DNA from 3 places in the Lysinibacillus sp. GbtcB16 genome. Region 2 is predicted to be linked to each of the others. Evidence: riboswitches for the same ligand, from Rfam matches in the RefSeq annotation. Region 2 holds a riboswitch; each other region holds the start of a gene.
The links. Region 2 has a riboswitch for cobalamin ahead of KVT27_RS20235 (FecCD family ABC transporter permease). Riboswitches for the same ligand answer to the same signal wherever they lie in the genome.
Positions count from the first base shown of each region.

Region 1: linked by a shared signal. The riboswitch ahead of cobT (nicotinate-nucleotide--dimethylbenzimidazole phosphoribosyltransferase) and the one ahead of KVT27_RS20235 (FecCD family ABC transporter permease) in region 2 are both predicted to bind cobalamin.
Region 3: linked by a shared signal. The riboswitch ahead of KVT27_RS17535 (ABC transporter substrate-binding protein) and the one ahead of KVT27_RS20235 (FecCD family ABC transporter permease) in region 2 are both predicted to bind cobalamin.

Region 1 covers NZ_JAGXJV010000001.1:591,157-594,441, reverse strand. Annotated here, with positions in the region: gene KVT27_RS02890 (trimeric intracellular cation channel family protein) at 183-788, shown strand; gene cobT (nicotinate-nucleotide--dimethylbenzimidazole phosphoribosyltransferase) at 857-1,912, opposite strand; cobalamin riboswitch at 2,007-2,182, opposite strand; gene KVT27_RS02880 (DMT family transporter) at 2,244-3,098, opposite strand.
Region 2 covers NZ_JAGXJV010000009.1:45,975-49,259, forward strand. Annotated here, with positions in the region: gene KVT27_RS20225 (DMT family transporter) at 1-56, shown strand, start outside; gene KVT27_RS20230 (ABC transporter ATP-binding protein) at 134-925, opposite strand; gene KVT27_RS20235 (FecCD family ABC transporter permease) at 931-1,977, opposite strand; cobalamin riboswitch at 2,174-2,364, opposite strand; gene KVT27_RS20240 (biotin transporter BioY) at 2,519-3,115, shown strand; gene KVT27_RS20245 (YdhK family protein) at 3,232-3,285, shown strand, end outside.
Region 3 covers NZ_JAGXJV010000005.1:83,354-86,638, forward strand. Annotated here, with positions in the region: gene KVT27_RS17530 (acyl-CoA dehydrogenase family protein) at 1-1,618, shown strand, start outside; cobalamin riboswitch at 1,678-1,858, shown strand; gene KVT27_RS17535 (ABC transporter substrate-binding protein) at 2,003-2,974, shown strand; gene KVT27_RS17540 (FecCD family ABC transporter permease) at 2,971-3,285, shown strand, end outside.

The sequences.
Region 1 (3,285 bases), on a different contig from region 2:
TAGGTCCCTGTAAAACTTGCCTATTGTTTCTCAGCGAAATTTACGCTAAGCTAATGTGCGGACTTATTTCAAGAAGAGTATTTAATGATGAATTTTGGCTATTAAATTCATAGATTTTGTTACTTACAGGATCTTTATGCTTTAGGAATGAGATTCATTTATTTATAGAAGGGGTGAAAGGGATGGCTTGGGATGTTTTTAGTATTATTGGTACAATTGCCTTTGCTATTTCTGGGGCAATTATTGCAATGGAAGAGGAATACGATTTATTCGGTGTTTATATACTCGGTATCGTCACTGCTTTTGGTGGAGGGGCTATTCGAAATTTACTTATCGGGCTACCTGTCACGACATTATGGGGACAGGATATGATGTTTCAAATTGCACTTGCTGCCATTACCATATTTTTTATTTTTCCTCATCATTTGATTCAACACTGGCATCGTTGGGGCAATTTCACAGATGCAATTGGCTTATCAGCATTTGCTATTCAAGGCGCACTCTACGCCGTAAAGCTGGATATGCCGATCAGCGCTGTCATTGTAGCTGCGGTCTTAACTGGTTCAGGTGGTGGTATCGTGCGTGACTTATTAGCTCGACGAAAACCACTTGTTCTTCGTGACGAAGTCTATGGTGTTTGGGCTGCTCTCGCAGGACTTGTTATTGGGTTTGAAGTTTTTACAGGAGATATCTTCCTTTATATTTTATTTGCGGTAATAACAGCCTTACGTATTCTTTCCTATATGATGAAATGGCGTTTACCTTTGCGAAGGTTGAATCGGGCATAGAGTCTATCATTGATTAAATAAGCACAAATGGTTCCTTAACTATTTGCGCTTATTTTTTTTTTCAGTAACTATTTAGTCAAAAGATTCATTGCTTCTTCCAGCGTCACCATATTTTTCATCATCGAGCAAGCAGCATCTAATAGGGGAAAGGCTAGGGCTGCACCGGAACCTTCTCCTAGCCGCATATTCATGTGCAGCATGGGCTCCACTCCTAGTAATTCAGCGGCAATTTTAGCCCCTGGCTCCTCCGATGCATGAGAAGGTATAATAAAATCCTTTACTTTTGGTTCAATTTGATAAGCAATAAGCGCAGCAATAGTTGAAATAAATCCATCAATCACAACAGGTTTTCGATGACTTGCGGCTGCAAGGATGATACCAGCCATAGCCCCAATCTCTAGCCCTCCAACTTTAGCTAGAACATCAATGATATCATTAGGATTGGGTTTGTTGAGCGTAATTGCTTTTTGAATGACCGCTGCTTTATGAGCAATTCCTCCTTGACCAACACCTGCTCCAAATCCTGTTATTTCAATTGGGTCATAGCCAGTCAAAACAGCTAAAATCGCAGTACTCGGCGTTGTATTACCGATGCCCATCTCACCTGTACCAAGTAGATTGGCTCCTTTTATGATTTCATCTGTTGCCACACGAATCCCCGCTTCAATAGATTGAATGGCCTCCTCTCTAGACATAGCAGGGCCTTGTGCCATGTTATCTGTACCATATTTTACTTTTTGAACGATTACGCCCGAATTGAGTGGAAGATCATCCTTTACTCCAACATCGACCGTTACAACCTTCGTATTCGTCACACTTGCAATCGCGCAAACACCTGTACCTCCTTTTGGGAAATTTAATGTTTGAAATAAAGTAACATCTTGTGGGTTCGTCGTCACACCTTCCTTACAAACTCCATGATCTGCTGCACAGACAATCATCACCTTTTGATCAATCACAGGATATAATTGTCCTGTAATCCCAGAAAGCTGCACAGCAATGGACTCTAATTTACCTAGGCTACCTGGCGGCTTACAAAGAATATCTATTCGCTTCCTTGCTTGCTCCCTACTATTTTTATTAGCGCCTTGAATGTTTTGAATTGTGTCATGTAATAATTGCATTGTCATTTCTCCTCTCGTTCTTCATGAAGACAAAATAAAAAGCCTGTAGTTTATTGTCATGACAAATAAACTACAGACTTTTCCATCATCTATATCCTCTTCAAGCAAATAGGCAGGTCTCCTGGCTTAAGTTCAACATTTCATAGTACCTTCCCAGCAATGAGCTAGTGGTCTTCACTATTAAACTCCCTTTTACAGTGGCGGGTCCGCTAAAGCTTTTCACTTTATTCCCTATTCTCCCTTAATGGGCACCTAATGCTTGTATTAAACTACTTTTAATCTACGACAGCATATTTCTTCTGTCAATATTTGAATGTGATACTTTGTATGCCTATTCTTTTTCTAGCTCGCTTAGCAATGTTGACCCTAATAATAGTACCGCTCCTATTATTTGTAGAAGCGTCATTTTTTCTCCAATAATCATCGTTGAAATGACTAATGATGTCAGTGGATCTATATAGCTAAGAATGGCTATACTTTGCCCTTTCAGCTTTGACATGCCCCAAAAGAACAATAAAAATCCAACCCCTGCATGGACAATACCTAATGTCATTAATAATAGGACTGACTTAAAATTGAGTGTCATAACCTGAAACCCTGTTGTTCCAAGTATATAAAAACAAAGGAAAAAAGCTGCTAAAGATAGTTGAATAATTGTATTTTCCGGTTCTTTTAAGCCACATATACATTTATTTGTAAATGTTAGAGCTGTATAAAAGCATGCAGCGATAAGACCGTAGACAATACCAATAAAATGTTTACTGTCTCCAGTGCCTTGACTTTGGACAATCAAAAATAGTCCGATAATAGCCACACAGACATACAGTATTTTTCTGCCAACTAGCTTCTCTTTTAAGATTATTGGAGATAAACAGATAACTAGTATTGGTGCAAAATAATAACTGAGTGCAGCATTAGCAATTGTTGTTTCTTTATAAGCCTGAAATAAGAAAATCCAATTCCCACATAAGGCAACACTAGAAAGAATTAATTTCCACTTATTTTTGAGAATACTTCTTTTCGTTAAACTTTTCTTTTTAAAAATAAAAATCACTATCAAAAAACAAGCACCAATTAAACTCATCCAAAAAGCGATTTCACTTGAAGACAAAGGGATATACTTGGCAAAAACACCAACTGCACCAAAAATAATCATGGATAATACAAACGCTAATTTTCCGCTCATTACAATTCCTACTTTCTACGTATAAGTATTAACCTACACAGTAGAATCTATTGAAAATGAGCAAACTGTTATTGTATGCCTTAACAGTAGATTCTACTGTAAAGACATTGTTGGGGGTGCTATTGAACGAAACATACAAAATCCCTCCTTCATCGATATAATTGTAACATATTTCTGAAAATTACAG
Region 2 (3,285 bases):
TCATCAGCATCATTGCAATTATCATTGGAGTTGCAGGTTTAAAAGCGGTATCTTAATAGTAGATGACAAAGGGCGCCCTCTTAGATGAAATGGCGCCCTTTTTTATTAGATGGTGTTGAATGATCGTGGCAAACTAAATAAGGTTGCTCCCTCTTGCAAATTGTTCAGGGACGTATGTAAGATACGGCTTACCCGTCAGTGAATGTGTTTGAATATCAGCAAATACTCCAAATACTTCTCGCAACAATGATGGTGTAAGTACTTCTTCTGGTGTACCATGGCAAACAATGCGTCCGCGCTGTAAAACATAAATTTGGTCACAGTACATGGCGGCGATATTCAAGTCATGGAGAGCGGCTACTACTGTTAGATGCAAAGTTTGAATTAAATCCATCAGTTGAAGTTGATGTTGAATATCTAAATGATTTGTTGGTTCATCTAATATAAGTATCTGTGCTTGCTGAGCGAGTGCTCTTGCCACCATAACACGCTTCTTCTCCCCACCGGAAAGTGAGCTAAAGCTTCGTTTCGCTAGGTGCAATATGCCCGTTTGCTTCAAAGCATCTTTTACAATTTGAAAATCTTGCTCCTGATCAAGCTCTAATAGCTTTTTATGTGGAGTCCTTCCCATACTGACTAAATCATGAACAGTAAAGTCAAATAATACGGGTGTTTCTTGACTAACAACGGCTAAATTTTTAGCAATGGATTTACTAGATTGCTTTAAAATATCTTGTTCATTTAACAAGACTGTCCCACTTTCAGGCTTTAGGAGACGATACATATTTTTAAGCAATGTCGACTTCCCACTACCATTGGGGCCAATTAACCCGACAAATTGCTTTTCCTTTATTTTTACACTTACCTCATGAAGTATTCGCTGATCGTAAATGGAGAATGATACTTGTTTTGCTTCTAATGTCATGGAAGTTAATCTCCTTCACCGAAAGAATAATTATTACGACGGAGTAACCAAATGAAAAACGGTCCCCCACAAAAGGCTGTAATAATACCAATTGGCATTTCCTGTGGAGCAATAATAATTCGAGCTAATGCATCTGCCCAAACTAAGAAAATCCCTCCTAATAAAGCACTGACCGGTATTACATATTTATAGTTAGAACCGACAATTAATCGTACTATATGCGGAATAATTAATCCCACAAATCCGATAGAACCGCTCACTGCTACAAGTACCCCCGTTAAAAGTGAGACAAGTAAAATGAGCTGTATGCGAAATTGTTGAAGATTCACCCCTAATGTTACTGCTGCCTCTTCCCCAAGTAATAGCAAATTTAAATTTCGATAGAATAGCCATAAAAGCCCAAACACAATGAAAAAGATGGAGGCTGGAATAATAATATTATTCCATTTTGCTCCCGCTAAGCTGCCTAACATCCAAAACATAACAGCCTTTAAAGCACCCTCTTGCTTTGACATCATTAATATAAAATTAGAAATGGCCGTTAATATAAAGGAAACTGCCATCCCTGCCAATAGCAAGCGAAAAATCGAGACACGGCCACCTACGCGCGATAAGAAAAACACTAAACCAATTGCGAGCAAAGACCCTATAAAGGCTGATACAGAAAGTGCGTAGATACCTAAAAATGAAAAAGCACCTAAAATAATTACTGAAGTTGCTCCAACTGCTGCTCCTGAAGAAATTCCTAAAATATATGGATCCGCAATGGAATTTCGTACAAGTGCCTGAATCGCTGCCCCTGCAATGGCTAAACCCGCTCCTACAATAGCGGCAAGGATAACGCGAGGTACTCTTATTTGCCAAATAATAATTTCCTGTGAGCGACTCCAATCTTGCTCTATAGTGTGTTGTATAAATGGTAATTTCGAAAGAATTACTTTCCATACATATAATGGCGTCACCGAAACAGATCCAACCATTACAGCAAATGTCATGGATACAATTAATACGAAAAGAAGCACTAAAGAAAATAACATAAATTTTTTATTCATTCATTAAACTCCTACTAAGATGATGAATGAAGCAATTAAATATACGTTCGCATAATGTAGGTCAGATGATCTTACTTCAGTTGACACTCAATAAAAAAAGGGCATTTCATGCAAAAATACGCACAAAAATACCCTCGAATAAACAAAGTCAGAAAATCCAGCTATTGTCCGTAATTGCTTGCATCCTCGTGGGCATTACAGGTATTACTTATTGGCAGGTCTCCTGACTTCGATTCATCATCCTATAAATAGCCTTCCCATTTTTAACAGTGGCAAATAAACATGATAGGACTCCTCGTTACAGTTGCGGGACAGCGTCGGACTTCCACCGACTTCCCTTTTAAGCGACATTGTTTAAAATGTCACACCAATAGTATGTAAAGTTAAAAAATTATGACGATTCTATCATACAGTTTTATAGATAGTTAGTCTACAAGGAATTTCCAACACGATTGAGTTAACCAATACTTATAATAAAGTTGACACATTTGTTTTTGTTTTTTACACTAACGATAAATACTTTGAAATTAGAGGTGAGGTCATGTCAACAGTATCCGAACAAAGCCATCCAAAATTAAAGACTGTAGATATTGCATATATTGGATTATTTTCTACCCTCTTGATGATCGGTGCCAATATAACTTCCTTTGTGCCCTTTATGACAGTGGGAGGAGTGCCGATTACTCTACAAACCTTTTTTGCCATTTTAGCTGGACTTATTTTGGGTAGTAGGAGGGGAGCGCTTGCCTGCACTGTCTATATGTGTATTGGATTAGCAGGAGCACCTGTCTTTGCTCGCTTTGGTGGAGGGTTCAGTCAACTATTAAGTCCTACATTTGGATTCATTATCACCTTTATTTTAGCAGCATATGTTGCCGGTTTAATGGTAGAGCGAAGTGGTACAAAGAAAAGCTTTATGCTAGCTGCATTCATCGCAACTGCTATCAATTATTTAGTAGGTACAAACTGGATGTTTATTGCGTATAAACTATGGGCCAGTGCGCCAGAGGATTTTTCCTATGGATTAGTATGGCTCTGGATGATTCCCCCACTCCCAAAAGATATTATTTTAGCTATTTTCGCTGGTATGTTAGCGTACCGACTACAAAAAACATTGAAAATCATGCCCATTCAATAACGCTTCCATCCACTTCTTTAGTCAATAGACTAAAGAAGTTTTTTGTAATAATGAATGTCCATCTTTTCTGCATATTTGTTTGTTACAGTAAGGGCAAATAGAAAGGAGGATCTCATATGATATTCAAGCGAAGATGGTCAGGTGGACTATTATCAGCAGTTGCTTTACTT
Region 3 (3,285 bases), on a different contig from region 2:
TGATGATACGCTTCAAAAAGTGTTGGAAATGATGCTGGATAAAGAATTTTTATCTTATGCGCATCGGGAATTGATGGACTTTGGTGAGCTATGTGCGGGTGCTATAGACGTGAGGGCGAAACATACTGATCGACAAGGAGAGCCTCGCCTTCAAAGGTATAATGCCTATGGCGAAGAGGTTTCAGAGGTATGGGTCAATGACGGCTACAAAAAAACAATTGAGGAGACATATAATACGGGGATTGTTGGCTATGTGCATAAAGATATTCCCCAACTAGGTCACAAAGGGAATTATGTCTATAGTTTTGCACAAGGTTATTTACTGTCACATGCGGAGCCCGGTTTTTATTGCCCTGTGACGTTAACGATGGCCACTGCCTATTTATTAGACCATTATGCAGAGGAAGAAGTTAAGCAGCGCTTCTTACCGCATGTTTGTGCAACAGGCGATATGGAGCTATATGAGGGAGCGACTTTTTTAACAGAGCGACAAGGAGGCTCGGATGTTGGTGCGAATGTAGTAGAAGCAAAACTTGTGGGGAATGAATACCGCCTCTATGGTGAAAAGTATTTTGCCTCCAATGCAGGGATGTGTGGGGTTGCAATGGTATTGGCACGAATAGAGGGTGCACAAGCAGGCTCTAAAGGATTAACCCTATTTGCAGTTCCATGGCGAAATGAAGATGGATCGGCTAACCATCTTCGTATTCGACGACTAAAAGATAAATTAGGTGTGAAAGCCGTTCCATCTGGTGAGGTTGAGTTTGATGGAGCACTCGCGTATGTAGTTGGTGATCAAAATAAAGGGATTTATTATATGCTGGAGGCGCTTAATTTATCAAGAATTTGTAATGCTGTGGCATCCATTGGTATTATGCGCCGTGGCTTCTTAGAGGCGAAGCACTATGTGTCAAATCGATATGCCTTTGGTAAACCTTTAACACAGTATCCTATGATCCAGGATACATTAGGTAAATATGCCGCTAAGCTGCATGTAGAAGTAGCCACGATTTTTGATCTTATTCAATTATACGATAAAGTGACAAGTGGTCAGGGAACAGAACAAGACATCATCATGAACCGTTTATATATTGCCATTATGAAAAAGGAAACGGCAGAGCAAGCGGTCCATTATGCAAGTGAAGCAATTGAGCTACATGGCGGGAATGGCTATATTGAGGACTTTGTAACACCACGCTTACTGAGAGATGCGCAAGTGTTGACGGTATGGGAGGGTACGGCTAATATACTAGCTTTGGAGCTTATTCGCTTAGTGGATAAATACAGGGCACATGAATTGTTTGTTCAAGAGATGGGCGCGCGATTAGAAGTTTTAACAGACCATTCATTAGTGAAAATCGTTCAAGAGCAATTAACTAAACTATCGGCAACCTTACAAATTTTTAGTACTCTCGATGAAGCGACAAAAACGTTTGAAGCAAAGGATGTTGCCAAAAAAATGGCTCAATTATATGAAAGTGTCGTAGCCGTTGAGTGGGCACAAAAATTTGGTGGGAAATATGACAAACTAGCGGATGTTTATTTAGAGCAAACTTGGTCATTACGAACGATTGGTGCTCCGATGAAAACCATACAGTATTTTGCTGAAATCGTCTAATAACCTTTGGAGTCGCCTTGAGATAGAGGCGACTTTTTTTAATTTCATGTATAATAAAATCAACTGAATAGTATAAAGGTTCTTTACTTATGTAAAGTGAAAAGGGAAATCGGTGTAATTCCGATGCGGTCCCGCCACTGTAAGTGTGAGTTTTTTCAAATGATGCCACTGAAGATTTCGGGAAGGCTTGAAAAAACGTAATGCACAAGCCAGGAGACCTGCCTTTATAGCATAGACATGACAGCCTACGAGGATAGGATGGTGGATTTTGTATCAGTTTTTTGGTGCGATTTTGACCCCTCATCATTCGAAGATGAGGGGTCTTATTTTGATGGAACAATATTTCTAACACCTGAACGCACAAATCAACGAAGGAGGATTCACATGAAGAAATTTTGGAAAATAGGGGTATCGGCATTTTTAACGATAGGGTTGCTAGCAGCTTGTGGACAAGAGGCACAAAAAGACAATTCCACACCTACAAAAGAACAAACACAACAAGAAACATCTAAGGCGGAAGAAGCAACATTCCCTATGACTATAACGGATGCTATTGGGAAGGATATTACACTAGAGGCTCCTCCTGAGAAAATAGTGTCACTTATTCCAAGTAATACAGAAATATTGTTTGGCCTAGGTTTAAAGGATGAAATAGTAGGGGTTACAGACAACGACGATTATCCACCAGAGGTAGCTGAAAAAGAAAAAGTTGGTGGCATGGAGTACAATATTGAACAAATTATTGCCTTAAAGCCAGATATCGTTTTTGCTCATGAATCTAGCATGTCTCTTTCGGAATCAGCTATAGCACAGCTAGAATCGGCGGACGTGAAAGTATTTGTTGTAAAAAATGCCCAAGATTTTAATGAAACCTATACAACGATTGAACAGCTTGGGCGTGCTACAGGGAAATTACCAGAAGCCGAAAAAATCATTGCTGACATGAAGGCGAAAGTGGAAGAGGTTCAGGGGAAAGTGAAAGACGTTGAACCTAAGAACGTTTTTGTAGAAGCCTCTGATGAACCTAATATTTATACAGCTGGACAAGGTACATTTATGAACGCAATGCTTGAGATGATCCATGCAAAAAATGTAGCAGCAGATGGTGATAATTGGTATGAAATTGGTGCAGAACAAATTATCACAAAAAATCCAGATGTCATCGTGGTGACATATAGTTATGTACCTGATATTTTAACAAAAATACCAAAGCGTGCTGGTTTCGATACAATAAATGCAGTGAAAAATAATGCTATTGTGCAAGTAGATGAAAGCACAACAAGCCGTCAGGGACCACGTTTAGCGGATGGCCTTGAGGAATTAGCAAAAGCTATCTACCCTGAGGTATTTAAGTGAAAAAAGTAGCAACAGCCTATGTATTAACATGTACGCTTCTTATCATTAGCATCTGGTGTGGCGTCGCTATAGGCTCTGTTCATATTCCGATAGAAGTGCTGTGGAATCAGTCAGTTGATGAAACAGCTGCCAATATCTTTTGGAAAATTCGCCTGCCCCGTGTGCTTTTAGCGGGGCTAGTAGGAGCTTCTCTCGCCATTGCGGGAGCGGCTTTCCAAGGCTTGCTCAAAAATCCATTAGCAGATCCATATACATTAGGTATTTCATCTGGTGCTTCTGTCGGCGCAGTCATGACAATCTTTTTTAGTATT